One region of the Rhodococcus sp. IEGM 1318 genome, then DNA from elsewhere that is predicted to be linked to it. Evidence: riboswitches for the same ligand, from Rfam matches in the RefSeq annotation. Region 1 holds a riboswitch; the other holds the start of a gene.

Region 1 (5,382 bases):
AACCTCACCGCCGACCAGAATCGCATCACCACCGACAAGGTGGATTCCATCGCCGCCGAGCTGCCTCAGGACATCCGCGACCGCGGCACGCTGCGCGTCACCGGTAGTGCCGGTTCCGCTCCGCCGCTCCGCTTCTACGCCGACGACGACACCACCCTCATCGGCTCCGAGACCGACTTCGCCTACCTGATCGGCGACGTTCTCGGCTTGAAGGTCGACCTGCAGACAGCTGACTGGGCACAGAACTTCGTCCGCGTCGACTCTGGCGAGGCTGACGCCTTCCTCTCCAATGTGACTGTCACAGAGGAGCGTAAGGAGAAGTACGACTTCGCGACCTACCGCCTCGACACCCTGGCCTTCGAAGCCAAGAAGGGCGCCGGAATTTCCATCAAGGAACCCAAGGACGTCGCGGGCAAGAAGATCGCCGTCTCCTCGGGCACCAATCAGGAAGCGCTGCTGGTCAAGTGGAGTGAGCAGAACGTCGCGGCCGGCCTGGCGCCCACCGACATCTCCTACTACCAGAACACCACCGACTACTACCTCCCGCTGCAGTCCGGCCGGATCGACGCCTACTTCGGGCCGAACCCGTCATCACAGTTCCACGCCAAGCAGTCGGGGGAGACCGAGGTTGTCGGTGAGTTCTCCGGGGCCGGCGACACTCTGCAGGGGCAGATCGCGGTGCTGGTGAAGAAGGACAACGGTCTGATCAAGGCAATCAATGACGCGATCAACCACACGATCGAGAACGGCACGTACCAGCGGATCCTCGAGCGCTGGAACATCACCAGCGAAGCCGTCGACACGTCTTTGATCAACCCGCCCGGCCTTCCGAAGACCAAGTGAGCTCTCGTCCATGAGTGAGATTCCCGATGTGATCGTCATCGGCGGAGGGCTCGTCGGGTCCTCCGCCGCATGGCGGCTCGCGGCGCGCGGACGTAGCGTCGTACAGCTGGAACAGTTCGGGCCGGGGCACAAGCACGGTGCGTCGCACGGTACTTCGCGCATCTACCGTCAGGCCTACGACAATCACCTGTACACAGGGTTGGCGGCCGACGCGCTGCCGCTGTGGCGGGAGTTGGAGACCACGACGGACATCGGGTTCCTGGAACTCACCGGCGCGGTCGATCACGGTCTGCCGCAGGCGGTGCAGTCCAAGGCGCAGATATTGGTCGAGGCGGGCATCAAGGGTGAGATCCTCACTCCTGCCGAGGCGTTCGCGCGCTGGCCGGGGCTGCGATTCGACACCACCGTGCTCCATCACCCCGATGCAGGCCGGTTGCATGCGGATCGCGCCGTGACCGCTTTGAAGGCGGGAGCGGTGTTCGCCGGTGCCGAGGTCCGTCACGACGTTCGGGTACTGGCACTCGCGCGAGCGTCGTACGGCGTGGACGTGGTGACGGACAGTGGAACGCTCGCGGCTCGTCAGGTCGTGATCGCGGCCGGTGCGTGGACTGCGGACCTGATCGCAGACAGCGGCCTCGGCTCCGAAATCGCATTGCCGACGCTGCGCACGACGCAGGAACAACCGGCGCACTTCGCACCGCTCGATCCGGGAGTCGAGTGGCCGAGTTTCGTTCACCACCCGGGTGCACAGTTGGAGACTGCGGGAATCTACGGACTCGGTTCCGAGGACGGCATCAAGATCGGTGAACACGCGACCGGGCCGGTGGTGACTCCGCAGACCCGCGACTACACCCCTGATGTCGACGGTGAGCAACGATTGGTCGAGTACGCCGAGTCGTGGTTACCCGGCGTCGATTCCGCCCAGGTCGAGTCGATCACGTGCCTATACACGAGCACGCCGGACAGTCACTTCGTCATCGACCGAGTCGGCGATGTCACGGTTGCGGCGGGATTCTCGGGTCATGGATTCAAATTCGGTCCAGCCCTGGGTGAACTTGTATCGGACCTCGTCGACGGCACCACTCTCGCTTCGGAAGCTTTTCGGCTGGGGGAGCGTTGACCAGATTCATGGAGGAAAGTGTTGTGGCACTGGAGCTCGGGACTCGACAGCTCGACGGTATCGGCGCGGTAGAGGTCTACTCGGTATCGCAGGACGATCCCTTGGCAGCTCCACTGATCGCGGAGTTGGCGCTCGAATACAGCTCGCGTTACGGCGGGACTCGCGAAGCGATGCTCGAGGATCTCACCACGTACCCGGCAGAAGAATTTGCGTACCCGCAGGGGGCGCTACTGGTGCTCACCCACGAGGATGTACCGATTGCGGGCGGTGCATTTCGCCAATTCGATTCCACCACCGCCGAACTGAAAAGAATCTGGACATCGGCCGACTATCGGAAGCGCGGCCTCGGCAAGGTCGTCGTTCGTGAGTTGGAACGAGAGATCGAACTTCGCGGATACAACCGGGTGTTCCTCACGACGGGCCCTCGGCAACCCGAGGCGCTCGCGCTGTATCTGTCCAGTGGATACACACCGCTTTACGACGCTTCACTCTCGCCCGAAGAGGTGGGCGTCCACCCGTTCGAGAAACAACTTCGAGTGCTCGAAAATGTGACCCGAGCAGCAATTCCTACCGACCGGGTTGACAACACCCGGGTTTGACCTCGTACACTTGCGAACGACCATCCAGAGCGACCGAGAGACCTGGCTCATTGAAGTCGCAGCAACCCCCCGAGTGATCGGGTGCGGGTGCTACCGCCAGGACCGATGGAGGACCACGAAATGAAGGCAGTCGAAGGCGGTTTCGATACCGCCTGGTCGCGTCGTCACGTAGACCTGTGCCGCACCGCGGGATCTTTCTGTACCAACTGACCTCGGTCAGTCATTCACACTCAGGCGAGTCGTCGACAAGTCTGTTTTCTCTTCTCTGCACAAGTGATTCGTGCTCGATCGCCTTTTCGGAGCTTCTTGCTTCAGGGCGGCGGGTGCGCTCTTCGGCATGCCTCTTTAGGAGTTCTTGGTGTCCTCGCCCTCATTCGGTGCCCGTAAACGCGCGACCGTACTTGCCGGTATCGGTGCTCTCTCGGTTCTCGGCACGGTCCTCGCCGGCTGCAGCAGCAACGGAAGTGACAGCGGTGCCGACGCGGGCCCCGCGCAGTCCGGTGGAACCCTTCGCTACGGCCTCTCGCAGGCGCCGACGTGCGCCGATCCGGCCCAGGCCGGAAGTAACCAGACGGTGTATGTCACTCGTACCGTGGTGGATTCGCTGACCGATCAAAATCCCGACTCCGGAGAGATCACCCCGTGGCTCGCCAAGAGTTGGGAGATCAGCCCCGACGCCGCGAGCTTCACGTTTGTCCTTCGTGACGATGCCACTTTCAGTGACGGCACACCGGTGACGGCGGATTCGGTGAAGAAGACCTTCGATTCGGTCAAGAACCTTGGGCCGAACGCGTCGTTGGCGAAGAGCTACCTGTCCTCCTACACGGGTACCGACGTCGTTGACGCACACACGGCGAAGATCAATTTCTCTGGACCCAATGTTCAGTTCCTGCAAGCAACTTCGACGCCGCAGCTCGGAATCCTCGCTGATTCCACCACTGCACTGGCACCCGAGCAGCGCTGCCCCGGTGCAGCGGTGATCGCCTCCGGGCCGTTCGTCTACACCGACTGGCAGCAGGACAAGAGTGTCAAGATCGCCAAGCGCGCGGGATACAACTGGGCGTCGGACGCGGTCGCGCATCAGGGCGAGGCCTACCTCGACGGCGTCGACTTCACCGTGGTCCCCGAATCCGGTGTGCGCGCGGGCAGCGTGGCTTCCGGCCAGCTCGATGCGGTCAGTGATGCGCTCCCACAGGACGCGCCGCAGATCGAGGGCGCAGGCGGACGCATCCTCACCCGGCCGAACCCGGGCGTGAGCTTCTTCTTCCAGCCCAACGTCAGTCGTGGAGTTCTCGCTGATCAGTCTGTCCGCCAGGCCATCGTTCCGGCGATCAACCGGCAAGAGCTCGTCGACACCGTTCTGGATCCGTCGTTCTTCCCGGCAACGAGCCCGTTGGCTCACACCACTCCGCTCTACACCGACGAATCCAGCGTCGTGACGTACGACGCCGACAAGTCGGCGAAGCTTCTCGATGCAGCCGGTTGGAAGACCGGAAGCGACGGTATTCGCGAGAAGGACGGGCAGAAGCTCACTTTCAGCGTCACGTTCAGCCCGGTGTTCTCGGGTAATCAGGCCATTCTCGAGCTCGTTCAGCAGCAGCTCAAGAAGGTCGGCGTGGACCTGCAGCTCAATCTGGTCTCGAACGGTGAATGGACCGAGAAGGGGGTGTCGGGTGATTACGATTCGCTGTACTACAACAGCACTAGGGCCGACGCCGACATCCTGCGGGCGTCGTTCAGCACCGAGGGCCGCAACCTCAACCGTCGCGGCGCAGATCCGGAGCTCGACAAGGTTCTCACCGAGCAGCTTGCAGCCACGGACAACGGCCAACGCGGCGAACTGGTATCCACTGCACAGGAATTGATCCTCGACCGTGGACTCTCCATCCCCACCATCGAGCTCTCGCAGGCCATCGGCGCCGGATCGAGTGTGCAGGACCTGAACTTCGAAGCCTCCTCACGCCTGCAGTTCTACGACGCATGGTTGTCGGGTAAGTAATCATGACTCGATACGTACTCACCCGACTGGGTCAGGCCGCAGTGGTCCTGTGGGCCGCCTTCACCATCTCGTTCGTGATTCTGTTCCTCCTGCCGAGTGATCCCGTCAGCATGGCTGCCGACGCGTCCGGTCAGGGTGTTGCAGTGGATCAGGCTGCGCTCGATCAGCTTCGGGCGCGGTACGGCTTGGACCAGTCGGTGTGGGTGCAGTACTGGACGTCGCTGACGAATGCTCTTCGCGGCGATTTCGGTACATCGATCTCCACCGGCCAGTCGGTGACGGATGCCATCTTCTCGGCGCTGCCCAGCACTCTGGTGCTGGCAACCACCGCCTTGGTTCTGGCCGTGTTGTTCGGAGTGGCGATCGCGTTCTTCGCTACCTACGCCCGCAAGCGGTGGCTCGCGAACCTGTTGTTCTCGCTGCCGCCGCTGGGTGTGGCAGTGCCTACTTTCTGGGTGGGTCTGATCCTTCTGCAACTCTTCTCGTTCCGTCTGCACATCTTCCCGGCATTCGGAGACAAGGGATTCGCAACGGTGATTCTTCCGGCGATCACCTTGGCGATCCCGACCGGCGCGGTGATCGCGCAGGTGCTCACGACCAGCCTGCAGTCGACGCTACGTTCGCCGCACGTGGAGACTGCGTACGCCAAGGGCGCAAGCCGTTGGCGCGTCCAGACCCGTCACGCATTGCGACTGGCGAGCATTCCGGCATTTACCATTGCCGGTGTGCTGGTCGGCACGCTGCTGGCGGGCTCGGTGGTTGTGGAAACGGTGTTCTCTCGCGCGGGCGTCGGCCGTCTGACCCAGACGTCGGTGATGGCG
Region 2 (5,382 bases), on a different contig from region 1:
GAGTCACACGGGCTCGGCCTCCCGGGGGCACTGTTGACCCACGAAATACCAGGTCACGCCCTGCGCCGACGGCTGTCTGCCACCTCTCCCGCCAACGACAGCGTCAACATGACGACGCAGACAGCCAGCGCGAACCCGAACGCACGTCCGTATCCCTCGGTCGACGACCCGAGCACACCGAGATACAACCCCGATACCGCGGCCAGAGAGATGGTCGCCGACAAGCGCTGCGACAGTTGAAGGAAGCCCGCTGCAACTCCGTTCGCGCCCGCCGGGGCATATTCGAGAGTCAGCACCCGATTGGGCGCGTCGACGAAGCCGCTGGCAACTCCCGACAACACCGCCAGGACCACCAGCACCGGGATCAGATATTCCCGAGGAATCAGATTGACCGCCACGATGTAGCCGAGGATGACAAGGATCTCGCCGACTATCGCGAAAACGACCGCACTTCGGCCGAACCTGGCAACCAGCCGCCATCCGAAGGCCGACGTCATTGCCATGGCGAGTGAGCTACCGGTCATGATCAACGCCGCACTCAGCGGGGCGAAGCCCAAACCTTCGATCAGATAGAGGCTGAGCACTCCGTTGACGGCGAGGATGGATCCGAACCAGAAGAGTGCAACGGTTGTACCCAGTCGGAACCACCGGTTCGGGTCACGATGGGCCACAACAGGAGCCCGGTCGTAGTCGCCAGCAGACACAACCCCACCGGATCGATCGACGCGCCCGATCGGGTGGTTCGATCACGGCGCAGAAAGCGAAACGCCAGAATCAGTGTGATCAGAGCAAACGGCACGTTGAGAACGAGAAGCAACCGTCATCCGAAGTCGGCGTCGACATATTTCAGCAGTACGCCACCGAGGATCGGTCCGGAAACGCCGGCCAGACCACCCGCGGTGCTGTACGCGCCCGGCGACGTCACCGAGTCGGCCCGCCGGCACCAGTGCCAAGCTTAAAGTCAGCGAATAGCTCGCAAGAATCCACTGCACCTCGGAGGTCGACGCGCCCAGCGACGCGCGGATCGACGGAACCCCGATTCCGAGCACCGCCGAATCGAGAAGAGTGGTGAGCCCGCGGCTACGCAGACGGTGATCTCCCAGCGGACGTCCGACTCGAGCTTGGTGGATTCGGCCGCCGCTGTGACCGTGTGGGACAGGACCCGCTACCCCGCAGCTTCAGACGCGGCCCGACGCGTGAGCGGCGGTCGCAACCCCAAGTGCTCTCGCAGCGTCGATGTGGAGTACTCGGTGCGGTACGCCCCACGCTCCTGTAGCTCCGGGATCAACCAGTCGACGATTTCGTCGAGCCCGGTCGGCACCAGGTACGGCGAGATGTTGAAGCCGTCCGAAGCTCCGTTGCGCACCCAATGGACCAACTGATCGGCGACCTGCCCCGGAGTGCCCGCAAAACCCGAGCGCTGCGAGGTCTCGATGGCGACCTGACGTAGGGACAGATTCTTTGCCTCGGCCAGAGCCCGCCATTCACGCGCAATCGCAATGGGGTCGTTGCCGTCTCGCGCGGAACCGCGCGTCTCGGAAACCGGGCGGGCAACCGGATCTTCCTCTGGAAGTGGATCGTCCGGGTCTCGGTCGGAAAGGTCCTTCCCCCACACCAATCCGACGAGGGACAGTGCAGTTTGGCCGGTGAACTGACCTTCAAGGACCCACCGTGTCTTCTCCTCGACTTCGGACTCGCTCTCCGCCAACACGATCTGCGTGCTGGGCAAGATCTTGACGTCGTCCTCCGGCCGCCCGACTCTACGCAAACGAGCCCGAATGTCGTCGGCGAAGTCGAGTGCGCCGTCGAAATGCGTCCCGTGCCGCGAGAAGATGACGTCGGCGTGCGTCGCCGCGAAATCGCGTCCAGACGGCGAATCGCCGGCTTGAAAGATGACCGGATGTCCCTGTCTACTGCGGGGAAGCGTCGGCGTCACGGAGATATCGAACTGCGAAGTCTGACGTCGTACGTCGCTCACGGCTCCCGGGGTCGACCAGTTCTCGGACGTGCGAGAACCCGAGATCGCGTCGTCGGCCCACGAATCCCACAGTGCCCGCGCGGTTTCGATGAACTGCCCGGCACGCTCGTAACGTAGGGAGTGATCGAGGAAACCCCCGCGACGGAAGTTTTCTCCTGTCCACGCGTTGTCGGTGGTCACCGCGTTCCAGCCGGCCCGTCCGTCGGAAAGTAGGTCGAGGCCGGAGAGTCGACGTGCGAGGTCGGCCGGTTCGTTGTACGTGGTGTTCTGTGTCGCGACCAAACCGATCTTGTCGGTGATACCGGCGAGGGCGGCCAACTGCGCAATGGCGTCGGGGCGGCCGGCGATATCCAGATCGAGAATCTTGCCGTTCTGCTCGCGAAGGCGAAGGCCCTCACCGAGGAAGAAGGCGTCGAACAGGCCTCGCTCGGCGGTGAGTACCAACCGCCGAAACGTCTCGAAGTCGATCTGGGATCCGCTCGAGGAATCGGACCAGATGGTGGTGTGGTTGACCCCTTGGAAGAAGACGCCGAAGTGAACGTGAGCGTCGGGTCGAGGTACGGCGGAGCGTGATGCAGTCATGGCCGAAATATCCTTAGCGCGAAGTCAAGTCAGGAGGAGTGGGCGAATCGATTTGCGGGCCGCTGCAGACCGAGGTTGCCCCTCAAGGTCGATCCCGGAACCGGGCGTCGCGTCAACCCGGCCTTGGACAGCGCCGGAAGCACGAATTTGGCCAGCACCGGAAGGTCCTCGTCGATCACGAGAGGGTGGAAATGAACACCGTCGAGGCGCCCGGCCAACTCCTTCAGAACTACGGCCGCTTCCCCCGGATCTGCATCCAGGAGCAGTCGGCCAGTGTCGACGGCATTCCCGTACGAGTTCAGCTCGGTCAGCCGCTGCGCCGCAGACAGATTCAGCGTATCGAAAGCCACATCGACCTCGGCGACCACCAATGACGCGCCCTCATCGCGCGCCTTGGCGGCCGACTGTGCAATAGTTTCCGCCGAATCACCGGACACAAGAACAACATCCGACTGGCGTGGATCGATCTCGCCGTAGCGGCCGAACACCACCAACTGGCCTTGAGGCGGCCGCGGAACGATTGCGGGCCCCTTCACCGAGAACGTCTCACCCTCGAAATTGACGTAATGCAGACGATCACGCTCGAGGAAACGCCCACTGAGATAGTCACGGACAACAGCGTCGTCCTCCCATGAATCCCAGAGATCGGTCACAACGGTGACCGAATCCCGCTGCTCCTGCTGACGCGCCGACTCCGTCGTTACCGGAGCCCTCCCCCACGCCCTCGCCGCGGCATCGTCTTCGACCGGAACAGCAAGCCAGCCGCCACGCCCACGCGAGGAGTAGTCCAATGTCGCCAATTGCGAAGAGGTGTGGAACGGTTCGGCGTACGTGGTCCCGACGACGGGGACCAGTCCGATCGTGCTGGTCGTCGCCGCCACGTATGACGCCCTGGAGACGGCGTCGACGCGGCCGACAATGTCACCACTCGGAGGGAGGATGGAATCGTCGAACGTCGCGAAGGTGAAGCCCGCATTCTCGGCAGCCGCGACGCGATCGCGCACAGCCTTACCCGTGAGCAACTGATCCGGGCGATGTGAGCTTCGGCGCCAGGCAGCGGGGTGAGTGCCCTCGCCGTCCAGTTCGATACCCACGGCAAATACAGTCATGTGTCCTCCATCGGTCCTGGCGGTAGCACCCACACTGCGGTTAGGTAGCGGGTTGCTGCGGCATCATCGAGCCAGGTCTCTCAGCCACTCTGGATGGTGGATGCAATCTATGCGGGCGACGCTGAACAAGTCAAATCGCGCTTGACGAATCATATTGACCTACAACATATTTCAATACAATCACCCTGATCGAAAGGGTTGCGCAAACACTAGCCGACATCGAAACCAAAGAGCCCCGCCCGACTGTCGTCGGACGGGGCTCGTCTGGAGGGCAGCAGTTGATCTACTTCGCGCCCAGCCAAGCCTGGTCGAACAGCATGATTCCCGTGGCTGTGGGAACGACGCCGTGGACGTTCTTCTGCCAAGCCCAGAACGACGTCAGCCCGCCGATAGGCGCCGACGGAACCGTCTCGTTCCACAGCGTCTGAATCTTGCCGATGATCGCCAGAGTCGACGAATTATCCTTGGCTTGTTGTAGATCTGCGATCAGCTGATCCATCGCCGGGTTCGCGTATCCAGCAGTATTCGCCATCGAGGTGCTGTTGGTCGTGGAGAACAATCCGAGATCGAGAATCGACTCGTACATTCCGATGCCCGCGTGCGCGAGGTCGAAATCGTGCTTGACGTAGACGTTCTGCACGATGTCGCCGGCGTTGTTGGCCAAGATCAAGTTCACCTCGAACCCGACGGCCTGCAACAGTGACTGCACGGCGAGGCCGATCGCTTGGTCCTTCGGCTCACTGAGAACGACGTAGTCGAGAGTGCCGTCGTATCCGTCTGCCTTCGCCTGATTCAGAAGCTCCTTGGCCTTTTCGGGGTCGTAGGCAATACCCGGTGTGTCCACATGCCATTGCGACGTCGGACCGAACAACTCCGAGCCCGGCAGTCCCTCACCGTTTTCCACGCGCTGATCGATCAATGTCGTGTCGAGCGCATAGCCGATAGCTTGGCGGACGCGAACATCCGAGCCCGGCCGGCCTTCACGATTGTTGACAATCTCGGCACTCCCGGCGTTGAGCACGTCGATGTAGCCGGGGTAACCAGTGGACTTGGCGGAATTGATCGCCGAAGTAAGGCCACGAATATAGGCGACATCGAGCTGACCACTGTTCAATGATTCGAGATTGGCCTGTGGACCGTTGAGTGCCACCATCCGCAATTTGTCCAGCTTGGGAGCACCGCCGTAGTAGGACTGGTTGGCCTTGAAGATTCGCTCGACGCTCGGCGTGAAGAGATCTTCGGTGAAGGGTCCGGCGCCCACGGCGGTGAACTTGTCGCCTTGCTGCGAACTCGGGGCGACGATCATCCCGTGCCCGAGAGCGAGCATCGACGGAAAGCGCATCCACGGCGTCTTCAGCGTGAAGTCGACCGTCGTGGAACCGCTTGCCTGCGCCGATTCCACCGAAGCCAGCCACAACTCGGCGCCATTGCCCTTGCCCGCGTTGTACCGATCGATGCTCGCGATCACGGCGTCGGCGTCGAGCGCGGAGCCGTCGCTGAACTTAACACCGTCGCGAAGTTTCAACGTCCAGGTGGCTCCGTCGTCAGAGGTCTCGAGCGATTCGGCAAGCTTGGGCTTGAATTCGCCACCAGCAGTGTCGTAGCTCATCAAAACGTCGTAAACAGCTGCGAATGCTTCTCCACCGGAACCGCCGCGCGCGGCAGTCTTGGTCGGGTCGAGAGAGGGAACGAGCACCTGCACGCCGTACGTCA

What was found. A riboswitch is a leader RNA that binds a small molecule or an ion and turns the genes downstream of it on or off. The one in region 1 is predicted to bind S-adenosylmethionine.
Region 2: linked by a shared signal. The riboswitch ahead of R4P65_RS25885 (LLM class flavin-dependent oxidoreductase) and the one ahead of R4P65_RS33195 (putative leader peptide) in region 1 are both predicted to bind S-adenosylmethionine.

The regions. Positions count from the first base shown of each region.
Region 1 is NZ_JAWLSC010000010.1:23,398-28,779, reverse strand. Features, by position in the region: gene R4P65_RS22030 (ABC transporter substrate-binding protein) at 1-843, shown strand, start outside; gene R4P65_RS22025 (FAD-dependent oxidoreductase) at 854-1,963, shown strand; gene R4P65_RS22020 (GNAT family N-acetyltransferase) at 1,972-2,562, shown strand; SAM riboswitch class I at 2,580-2,674, shown strand; gene R4P65_RS33195 (putative leader peptide) at 2,668-2,772, shown strand; gene R4P65_RS22015 (ABC transporter substrate-binding protein) at 2,921-4,561, shown strand; gene R4P65_RS22010 (ABC transporter permease) at 4,564-5,382, shown strand, end outside.
Region 2 is NZ_JAWLSC010000013.1:2,078-7,459, reverse strand. Features, by position in the region: gene R4P65_RS25895 (MFS transporter) at 54-704, opposite strand; gene R4P65_RS25890 (NtaA/DmoA family FMN-dependent monooxygenase) at 1,166-2,560, opposite strand; gene R4P65_RS25885 (LLM class flavin-dependent oxidoreductase) at 2,590-3,669, opposite strand; SAM riboswitch class I at 3,674-3,769, opposite strand; gene R4P65_RS25880 (ABC transporter substrate-binding protein) at 3,953-5,382, opposite strand, start outside.